One region of the Cellulomonas sp. P5_C5 genome, then DNA from elsewhere that is predicted to be linked to it. Evidence: riboswitches for the same ligand, from Rfam matches in the RefSeq annotation. Region 1 holds a riboswitch; the other holds the start of a gene.

Region 1 (4,404 bases):
GCGAGGTCGTTCAGGCAGTGCGCGGCGGTCGAGCCCATGACGAGCGTCCGGACCGGCCTGCCGGCCACGTCGAGCGACCAGTCCATCCCGAACTGCTGCGCCACCGGGCCGAACGCGGCCTCCAGCTCGGCGCGCGGGGTGGACGCCGTGACCTGCACCCGCATGAAGAACAGCCCCGACAGGGGGTCCCCGAACTGCTGCGACTCGGTGATGTTGCCCCCGTGCTCCGCCAGCAGCCCGGCGACCGCGTGCACGATCCCGGGGCGGTCGGGGCAGGAGAGAGTGAGGACCCAATGCGTGGCGGGTGATGAGTCGGAGGACACGAGGTCCGAGAGTAGTGGTCGCGCGGATCGGCTGACACGATGGGCCGCATGACGCAGCCCGACCTCGACATCCGTTCCGTGACGATCGACGACGCGGGTGAGCTGCTGACGCTGCGCCGAGCCGCGTTCGTCACCGAGGCCCAGCAGTACGGCGACCCGCACATCCCGCCCCTCACGCAGACGCTCGAGGAGCTCCAGGAGGACCTGCAGCGCGACGGCGTCATCACGCTCGGCGGCTGGTACGGGCACCGCCTCGTCGGCTCGATCCGGATGCTCATCGAGGGCCCGAAGGCGACGCTTGGCCGGTTCGCGGTGGCCCCCGACCTGCAGGGCCAGGGGTTCGGCACGCAGCTGCTCATGGCGATCCTGCCGCACCTGCCCGAGGGCATCGAGGAGGTCTGGGTCTTCACCGGCCGCGACTCGGTCCACAACCTGGCGCTCTACGCGAAGCACGGCTACGAGCACCAGCACGACCAGACCGCCGGCGACCTGACCTACGCGTACCTGCGCAAGATCCTGGGGGACACCGAGGGCTGAGCCCGCTCAGGGCCGCAGCTGCCCCCGGAGCACGCCGAGGAACCGGCGTTTCGCGTCGATCAGCCGACGCTCGTGGTCGGACAGGAGCGTCGGCGTGCCGACGGGCTCGTCGACGACGGGCGGCCGGGGCCTGGTCGGCGTGTGCTGCCGCTGCAGCTCGATCTCGTCGGGGTCTCCGCGGCGCGGGAGCCGCACGAGCCGGACGTAGAACTCCAGCTGGTCGGGCGCCGTGTCGATGATCTCGTCGACGTAGAAGTCGACCAGCTCGAGGCGCCCCAGCTCGGCGATCTGTGCCGCGAAGGTGTCGGGCTCGAACGTCCAGACGTGCGCGTCCACGTAGTCGCCGCGGCTGGCCTCGAGCGCCTTCTCGTAGGCCTCCTGCTGCGAGTGGTAGTACATCGCGTCGGACGTCGTGGGCAGCCACCCCGACCAGACCCGGTCGGCGGGTGCCAGGACGGCTCCGCTGAAGTGGTCGTAGACGGCGCGCACCGACGGGACCCGGTCCGCGGACAGGTGCGCCTGCAGGATCTGGCCGACCGTCGTGGGCGTGCGCAGCACGTCGAAGGAGTAGCGCTGGTCCGGCACGGCGAGGATCAGCGGGCTCCAGTCCTCGAGCACCGCCGCGATGTCCGCGAGCCAGCCGATGAGGTCAGGGACGTGCTCGACCACGTGCGACGCGATCACCCAGCGGTAGGGCGCGGCGCCGCGGACGGCGTCCTGCAGGCTCCGGAACGTGCCGTCCGGCGCCTGCAGCCAGAAGTCGAGCTCCGGGATGAGGTCGAGGTCCACCGAGGGGTCGTCCCGGTAGTGCTCCCTAAGCCTGTCGGTCTCCAGGACGTCGACGTACCGGACGTCGCAGAACGACTTGAGCGCGATCGGCGCCGCCAGCGGCCCGATCTCCAGGCCCGGGCCGTCGTGCATGCCTCCGAGCTCGGTGACGATGTGGCGTCGTGCAAGCTGGTCCGGCATGGAGAACCTCTCGCCTCGGACGGATGCGACCAGGTGCTGCTGTGCGGGGGACGTGCTCCGAAGCGGGTCACTGTAGCGACGTCATGTTTCCGGCGATCGACGGGCGGGCGCGCTCTCGTCCGGCCCGCGGGCTTGCTACTCTGGGGCCCGTCGCGACTGGCGCAGCAGGTGGGTCACCACCGGGGAGCGACGCAGCAGCAGACCAACGGGTCGGACGCCTGGGCCCCCGGTCACCACACACGAGTGTGCGGGTGCCGGACGCGCGCGTACACGCTGACTGCCGACAGGAGTGCTTCATGAGCGCCGACCAGATCCCTCTGATGGATCAGAACATCGCCCAGCTGGACCCGGAGATCGCCGCCGTCCTCGACGGTGAGCTCGCCCGCCAGCAGGGCACGCTCGAGATGATCGCGAGCGAGAACTTCGTGCCCCGCGCCGTCCTGCAGGCGCAGGGCTCCGTGCTCACCAACAAGTACGCCGAGGGCTACCCGGGCCGTCGCTACTACGGCGGCTGCGAGCAGGTGGACATCGCGGAGGCCATCGCGATCACCCGCGCCAAGGAGCTGTTCGGCGCCGAGCACGCCAACGTCCAGCCGCACTCGGGCGCCACGGCCAACGCCGCCGTCCTGCACGCCCTGATCAACGCGGGCGACAAGATCCTCGGCCTCGAGCTGGCCCACGGTGGACACCTCACGCACGGCATGAAGATCAACTTCTCGGGCAAGCTCTACCAGGTGGGCGCCTACGGCGTGGACCCGCAGACGTTCCTGGTGGACATGGACGTCGTCCGCGAGAAGGCGCTCGAGCAGCGTCCCGACGTCATCATCGGCGGCTGGTCCGCCTACCCGCGCCAGCTCGACTTCGCGGCCTTCCGGTCCATCGCCGACGAGGTCGGTGCCAAGCTCTGGGTCGACATGGCGCACTTCGCCGGCCTGGTGGCCGCGGACCTGCACCCGAGCCCCGTGCCGCACTCGGACGTCGTGTCCTCCACGGTGCACAAGACGATCGGCGGCCCGCGCTCGGGCTTCATCCTGAGCCGCGAGGAGTACGCCAAGAAGATCGACTCGGCCGTGTTCCCGGGCCAGCAGGGCGGACCGCTCATGCACGTGATCGCCGCCAAGGCCGTCGCGTTCAAGGTGGCCGCCAGCGAGGAGTTCAAGGACCGCCAGCAGCGCACGCTCGACGGCGCCCGTCTGATCGCCGAGCGGCTCTCCGCGCCGGACGTCGCCGCGGCCGGTGTCTCGGTCCTCACGGGCGGCACCGACGTGCACCTGGTCCTGGTGGACCTGCGGCACTCCGACCTGGACGGCCAGCAGGCCGAGGACCTCCTGCACTCGGCCGGCATCACCGTGAACCGCAACGCCGTGCCGTTCGACCCGCGCCCCCCGCGCGTCACGTCCGGCCTGCGCATCGGCACGCCGGCGCTGGCCACGCGTGGCTTCGGCGACGTCGAGTTCACCGAGGTCGCGGACATCATCGCGACGGCGCTGATCAACGGTGCCGCGACGGACGTCGCAGCGCTCAAGGCCCGGGTGCTCAAGCTCACCGACGGCTTCCCGCTGTACTCCGACCTCCAGCAGTACTGATGACGGCCCAGCTCCTCGACGGGACCGCCACCGCGGCCCGGATCAAGGCCGAGCTGACCGAACGGGTCGTGGCGCTCGCAGCCCGGGGCGTCCGCCCCGGGCTGGGCACCCTGCTCGTCGGCGACGACCCCGGTTCGCGCTGGTACGTCGCCGGCAAGCACAAGGACTGCGCCGAGGTGGGCATCGCCTCGATCCGTGAGGACCTGCCGGCCACGGCCACGCAGGACGAGATCGAGGCGGCCGTCCACCGGCTCAACGAGGACCCGGAGTGCACCGGGTTCATCGTGCAGCTGCCGCTGCCGAAGGGCATCGACGCCAACCGGGTGCTCGAGCTGGTCGACCCCGACAAGGACGCCGACGGGCTGCACCCGACCAACCTCGGGCGCCTGGTCCTGCGGGTCAACGAGCCGGTCACCTCGCCGCTGCCGTGCACGCCGCGGGGCATCATCGACCTGCTGCTCCGGCACGACATCGACCTGCGCGGTGCGGACGTCGTGATCGTCGGCCGTGGGGTGACGGTCGGTCGCTCGATCGGGCTGCTGCTCACCCGACGCGAGATCAACGCGACCGTGACGCTCACGCACACGGGCACCGAGGACCTCGCGGAGCACACCCGCAACGCCGACGTCGTGATCGCGGCCGCGGGCGTGCCCGGGATCATCACCGCGGACATCATCAAGCCGGGCGCCGTCGTCGTCGACGTGGGCGTGTCCCGGTCGACGGACCCGGAGACCGGCAAGAGCCGCGTCGTCGGTGACGTGGACCCCGGCGTGCGCGAGGTCGCCTCGTGGGTGTCGCCCAACCCGGGCGGCGTCGGGCCGATGACCCGCGCGATGCTGCTGAGCAACGTGGTGGACACCGCAGAACGTCTCCTGGGCTGAGAACCTCCCCGACCGGGGCCAGGCTGTCCTAGTGACGGCCGGCCCCGGTCGTCGGAGAGGAGCTCGTCATGGGCATCGTCCGCCCGCACCTGTGGTTCGACGACCAGG
Region 2 (4,404 bases), on a different contig from region 1:
CGCCGGTCCTCCCGGCACGGCTGGGTGCCCGGCGGGCACTGGGACGGCGCGCTGCGGGGACCCGCCGCGCTCGTCGCCGACCTGCTGGGCGACCCGGGGACCACCGACGTGGCGCCCTACGTGTTCTCCACGCAGCTGGGCCACGAGCTGGCCCTGTTCGGCAGCCCGCACATCGACGACGAGGTCGTCCTGCGCGGCGTCCCCGCCGACGGCGACGGCTGGGGCGCGCTGTGGTTCCGGCGGGGTTCCGACGAGGTCGGCGCGATCCTCACCGTCGACCGCCCGCGCGACGTCGGCGCGGCTCGCAGGCTGTTCACCGCGCCGGGACTGCCCCGGCTCGACCGCACGCTGGCGCGCGACCCGGGGCGGCCCCTGCGGGAGGCCTCCGTCGTCTAGTGCGCGAAGTGCCGCGTGCCTGTCAGGTAGAGCGTCACGCCGGCAGCCTGCGCCGCGGCGATGACCTCCTCGTCCCGGACCGACCCGCCCGGCTGCACGATGGCCCGCACGCCGGCGTCGATGAGCACCTGGGCACCGTCGGCGAACGGGAAGAACGCGTCCGAGGCCGCCACGGCACCCCGGGCGCGCTCGGCGTCCCCGGCGTTGGCGCGCTCGACCGCGAGCCGGCACGAGTCCACGCGGTTGACCTGTCCCATCCCGACGCCCACGGACGCTCCCGCGTCGGCGAGCAGGATCGCGTTCGACTTCACGGCGCGCACGGCCCGCCAGGCGAACGTCAGGTCGACGAGCGTGGCGTCGTCGGCAGCAGCACCGGCCGCCAGCGTCCAGGCCGACGGGTCGTCGCCGGGGGCGTCCACCTGGTCGAGCTCCTGGACGAGCAGGCCGCCGCTGACGGCACGCCGCTCGGTGCGCACGCCGTCCACCGGGGCCACCTGCAGGAGCCGGATGTTCTTCTTGCGCGCGAGGATCTCGAGAGCCTCGGGCTCGAAGCCGGGGGCGACGACGACCTCGGTGAACACCGGCGCGATCTGCTCCGCCGCGGCGGCCGTGAGGGTCCGGTTGGTGGCGATGACGCCGCCGAACGCAGAGACCGGGTCGCACGCGTGCGCCTTCGCGTGGGCGTCGGCCACGTCGGCGCCCACCGCGATGCCGCACGGGTTGGCGTGCTTGATGATCGCGACGGCGGGGTCGGCGTGGTCGTGCGCGGCGCGCCACGCGGCGTCGGCGTCGACGTAGTTGTTGTAGCTCATCGCCTTGCCGTGCAGCTGCTGCGCGCCGGCCAGCCCGCGGCCCGCGGCGCCGTCGGGCGTCAGGTAGAGCGCGGCCTGCTGGTGCGGGTTCTCGCCGTAGCGCAGCACCTCGCCGCGCACCCACGTCGTGCCCGTGAACGCCGGGAAGCCCGAGTCGGCGGCCTGCTCGTCGGGCGCGTAGTCGGCGGCGAACCAGCTGGCGACGGCGGCGTCGTACGCGGCGGTGTGCGCGAACGCGTCCGCCGCGAGCAGGCGGCGGGCGGCCAGCGTGAAGCCCCCGGCCCCGACGGCGGCGACGACCTCGTCGTAGCGCGCGGGGTCGACGACGACGGCCACGCTCGGGTGGTTCTTGGCGGCCGCGCGGACCATCGACGGGCCGCCGATGTCGATCTGCTCGACGCACTCGTCGGGCCCCGCGCCGGACGCGACCGTGGCCGTGAACGGGTAGAGGTTCACGACGACCAGCTCGAACGGCGCGATGCCCAGCTCGTCCAGCTGCGCCAGGTGCTCCGGCAGCCGCGTGTCGGCGAGCACGCCCGCGTGCACCCGCGGGTGCAGCGTCTTGACGCGGCCGTCGAGGCACTCGGGGAAGCCGGTGAGCTCCTCGACGCGCGTGACCGGGACGCCGGTGCCGGCGATCGTGGCGGCCGTCGATCCGGTGGAGACGATCTCGACACCGGCGGCGTGCAGCGCGGCAGCCAGGTCGGTCAGGCCGGTCTTGTCGTAGACGCTGACGAGGGCGCGACGGACGGGTCGCTGGTTCTCGGTGGAGGACATGCGCGGCGGCTCCTGATGCAGGGTCGGCTAGGGCGGACCCATGCACCCAGGCGGGCGGTGCGAGGCGGGGCACTGCGGCCGCTCCCCGGTGGTTGAGCCCACCTGCGCCAGTCACGACCGGGGCCGAGTCTAGCCGAGGCGTCAGCCGACGATCGCGTGCCGCCCGTCGACCCGCAGCCRGCCGCGCGCGATCCGTCCGACCCACTCGACCAGCAACGGCTGCTCGACCGCCTTGATCCGCTCGTGCAGCGTGCCTTCGTCGTCGTCCGGCAGGACCGTGACGGCCGCCTGCGCCAGGATCGGCCCGGTGTCGACGCCCTCGTCGACGACCATGACCGTGCACCCGGTGACCTTCACACCGTGCGCGAGCGCGTCCCGCACGCCGTGCGCACCGGGGAACGACGGCAGGAGCGCCGGGTGGGTGTTGACGATCCGCCCGCCGAACCGGCCGAGGAACGTGGCACCGAAGAGCTTCATGAACCCGGCGAGCACGATCAGGTCGGGCGAGAACACCGCCACCGTCTCGGCGATCGCCGCGTCCCACGCCGCCCGGTCGTCGAAGTCCTTGACCGACACCACCGCCGTCGGGATGCCCGCCTCGCGCGCGATGTCGAGCGCCCGGATGTTCGGTCGGTCCGCGACCACCGCCACGACGCGCGCACCGTAGGCGGGGTCGTCGTGGGCCGCCAGCAGCGCCGCCAGGTTCGAGCCGGTGCCCGAGACGAGGACGACCAGCCGGCCGGACTCGCGGGTGGCCGGGGCGGGGCGCGGGGGCGTCTCGTGCGTCACGCGGCCGACCCTACCGGCGCGGGGCTCGGAGCGGCCGGACCGTCCGGCGTCCGCCGTTCGTGCGCGAGAATGCACGGGTGAGCAACCCGTACGCGCCGCCCGAGGACCGTCCGCGCCCGCCGGACGGCGAGCAGACGGATGCCCCCCGCGCCTACGGCGCCCCCGAGTGGCCGCRGCCCGCACAGCGGCCGGAGAACGCCGTGGCCGCCCAGCCCGAGCCTCCGGACCCGGAGGCCGTGGCGCTCGCCACCAAGCACGCGCGCCTGTTCGGCGTGCTGATCCTCAGCTCGGTGCTCGTCGGGACGCTGCCGCTCCCCTGGCAGGCGGCCTCGCTCGTCTTCGCGCTCGCCGCGATCGTCGTCGGCGCCTGGGCCCTGGTGGCCGCCGTCCGCTCGCGGGGCCGTGGCCTGGTGCCCATGCTCGCCGTCGGCTCGGTCCTCGCGCTGGTGTGGACGCTGTACCTGAGCGTGCAGCTCACGCTCTGGCCCGTGCAGCAGGCCCGGCAGGAGTGCCTGCAGCGTGCGCTGACCATCAGCGCGACGAACGCGTGCGAGTCGCAGTACGAGCAGGAGGTCCGCACCCGGCTGGACCCCGGCGGCACGGGGTCCTGACCGCCGTCAGTCCCCGTCGCGCCGCACGGTCGCGCGCAGAGCGCGGCCGAGCTGTGCCCGCAAAAGCGCGTCGCTGGGCAGCGCCACCAGCAGCGACCCCACCAGCACACCCGCACCGGCAAGCAGCCCGACGACGAGGCCCTGCGCCCCGACGTCAGCCAGCCGGTCGGAGCCGATCCCGCCACTCGCCAGGGTGACGAGCAGCGTGACGACGGCGGTGGCGCACGTCGCGGCAGTGGCGCACGCGAGCGCCGTGTCCCACCACCGCTGCGGCACCAGCCGGCGGTGGACGTAGAGCCCCACGACGGTGCCGACCACCACCAGGACGAGCGGGGCCAGGCTCGTCGCCGGTCCGAGCACGTCGGAGGACGGGAGCGCGCCGAGCATCGGCACCGCGGGCAGCGCACCCCCGACCACGTCGTCGGGCGCGAAGTGCGTCCCCTCACCGACCGCGAAACCGGCACCCGTCAGCCACGCGAGCGCCCAGACGACCAGGTTCGGCAGGTAGGCCAGCTCGGCGACCGCGAGCACCGCGCCGCCGACGGCGTCCAGCCCGAGCCCCCGCACGACGTCCCCGATGGTGGCCCGGCCGGCCACGATCCACAGCAGGGTCAGCAGGGCGGCGACGAGCACCAGCGCGGCCGACGCGAGCACCCCGCCGGTGGCGCCGGTCCGCACGGGTGACGGGCAGCGGGACCACACGGGTCGGGTGAGCGCTCGCCACGACGGCGCCTCGGGACGCGCGAGCAGCCCGGCGCCGAGACCGACCGCGGACACCGTCGCACCTCCGACCAGGGCACGAGCCAGGTCCGCCCCCGCGACGCCCGTGACGAGCGCCAGCAGGACGGCGACGAGGGTGTACGTGCCCACGCCCGCCGCGTACGCCGACCACGTCGCCAGCCCCGACCGGCGGGCCGAGGCGTAGCAGACGAAGAGCGCGAGCAGCGTCACCCCGAGCGGCACGAGGGTCACCACGACGGGGCCGACGTGCGCGGGCACCCCGTGCCCGAGCAACCACA

The links. A riboswitch is a leader RNA that binds a small molecule or an ion and turns the genes downstream of it on or off. The one in region 1 is predicted to bind ZMP and ZTP.
Region 2: linked by a shared signal. The riboswitch ahead of purH (bifunctional phosphoribosylaminoimidazolecarboxamide formyltransferase/IMP cyclohydrolase) and the one ahead of glyA (serine hydroxymethyltransferase) in region 1 are both predicted to bind ZMP and ZTP.

Annotation. Positions count from the first base shown of each region.
Region 1 covers NZ_JBFULY010000014.1:17,282-21,685, forward strand. Annotated here, with positions in the region: gene purU (formyltetrahydrofolate deformylase) at 1-323, opposite strand, end outside; gene ACXJKF_RS13045 (GNAT family N-acetyltransferase) at 372-860, shown strand; gene ACXJKF_RS13050 (hypothetical protein) at 867-1,829, opposite strand; ZMP/ZTP riboswitch at 1,972-2,060, shown strand; gene glyA (serine hydroxymethyltransferase) at 2,126-3,415, shown strand; gene ACXJKF_RS13060 (bifunctional methylenetetrahydrofolate dehydrogenase/methenyltetrahydrofolate cyclohydrolase) at 3,415-4,296, shown strand; gene ACXJKF_RS13065 (VOC family protein) at 4,365-4,404, shown strand, end outside.
Region 2 covers NZ_JBFULY010000008.1:11,932-16,335, forward strand. Annotated here, with positions in the region: gene ACXJKF_RS08950 (FAD-dependent oxidoreductase) at 1-396, shown strand, start outside; gene purH (bifunctional phosphoribosylaminoimidazolecarboxamide formyltransferase/IMP cyclohydrolase) at 393-1,985, opposite strand; ZMP/ZTP riboswitch at 2,023-2,110, opposite strand; gene purN (phosphoribosylglycinamide formyltransferase) at 2,127-2,774, opposite strand; gene ACXJKF_RS08965 (hypothetical protein) at 2,852-3,385, shown strand; gene ACXJKF_RS08970 (cell division protein PerM) at 3,392-4,404, opposite strand, start outside.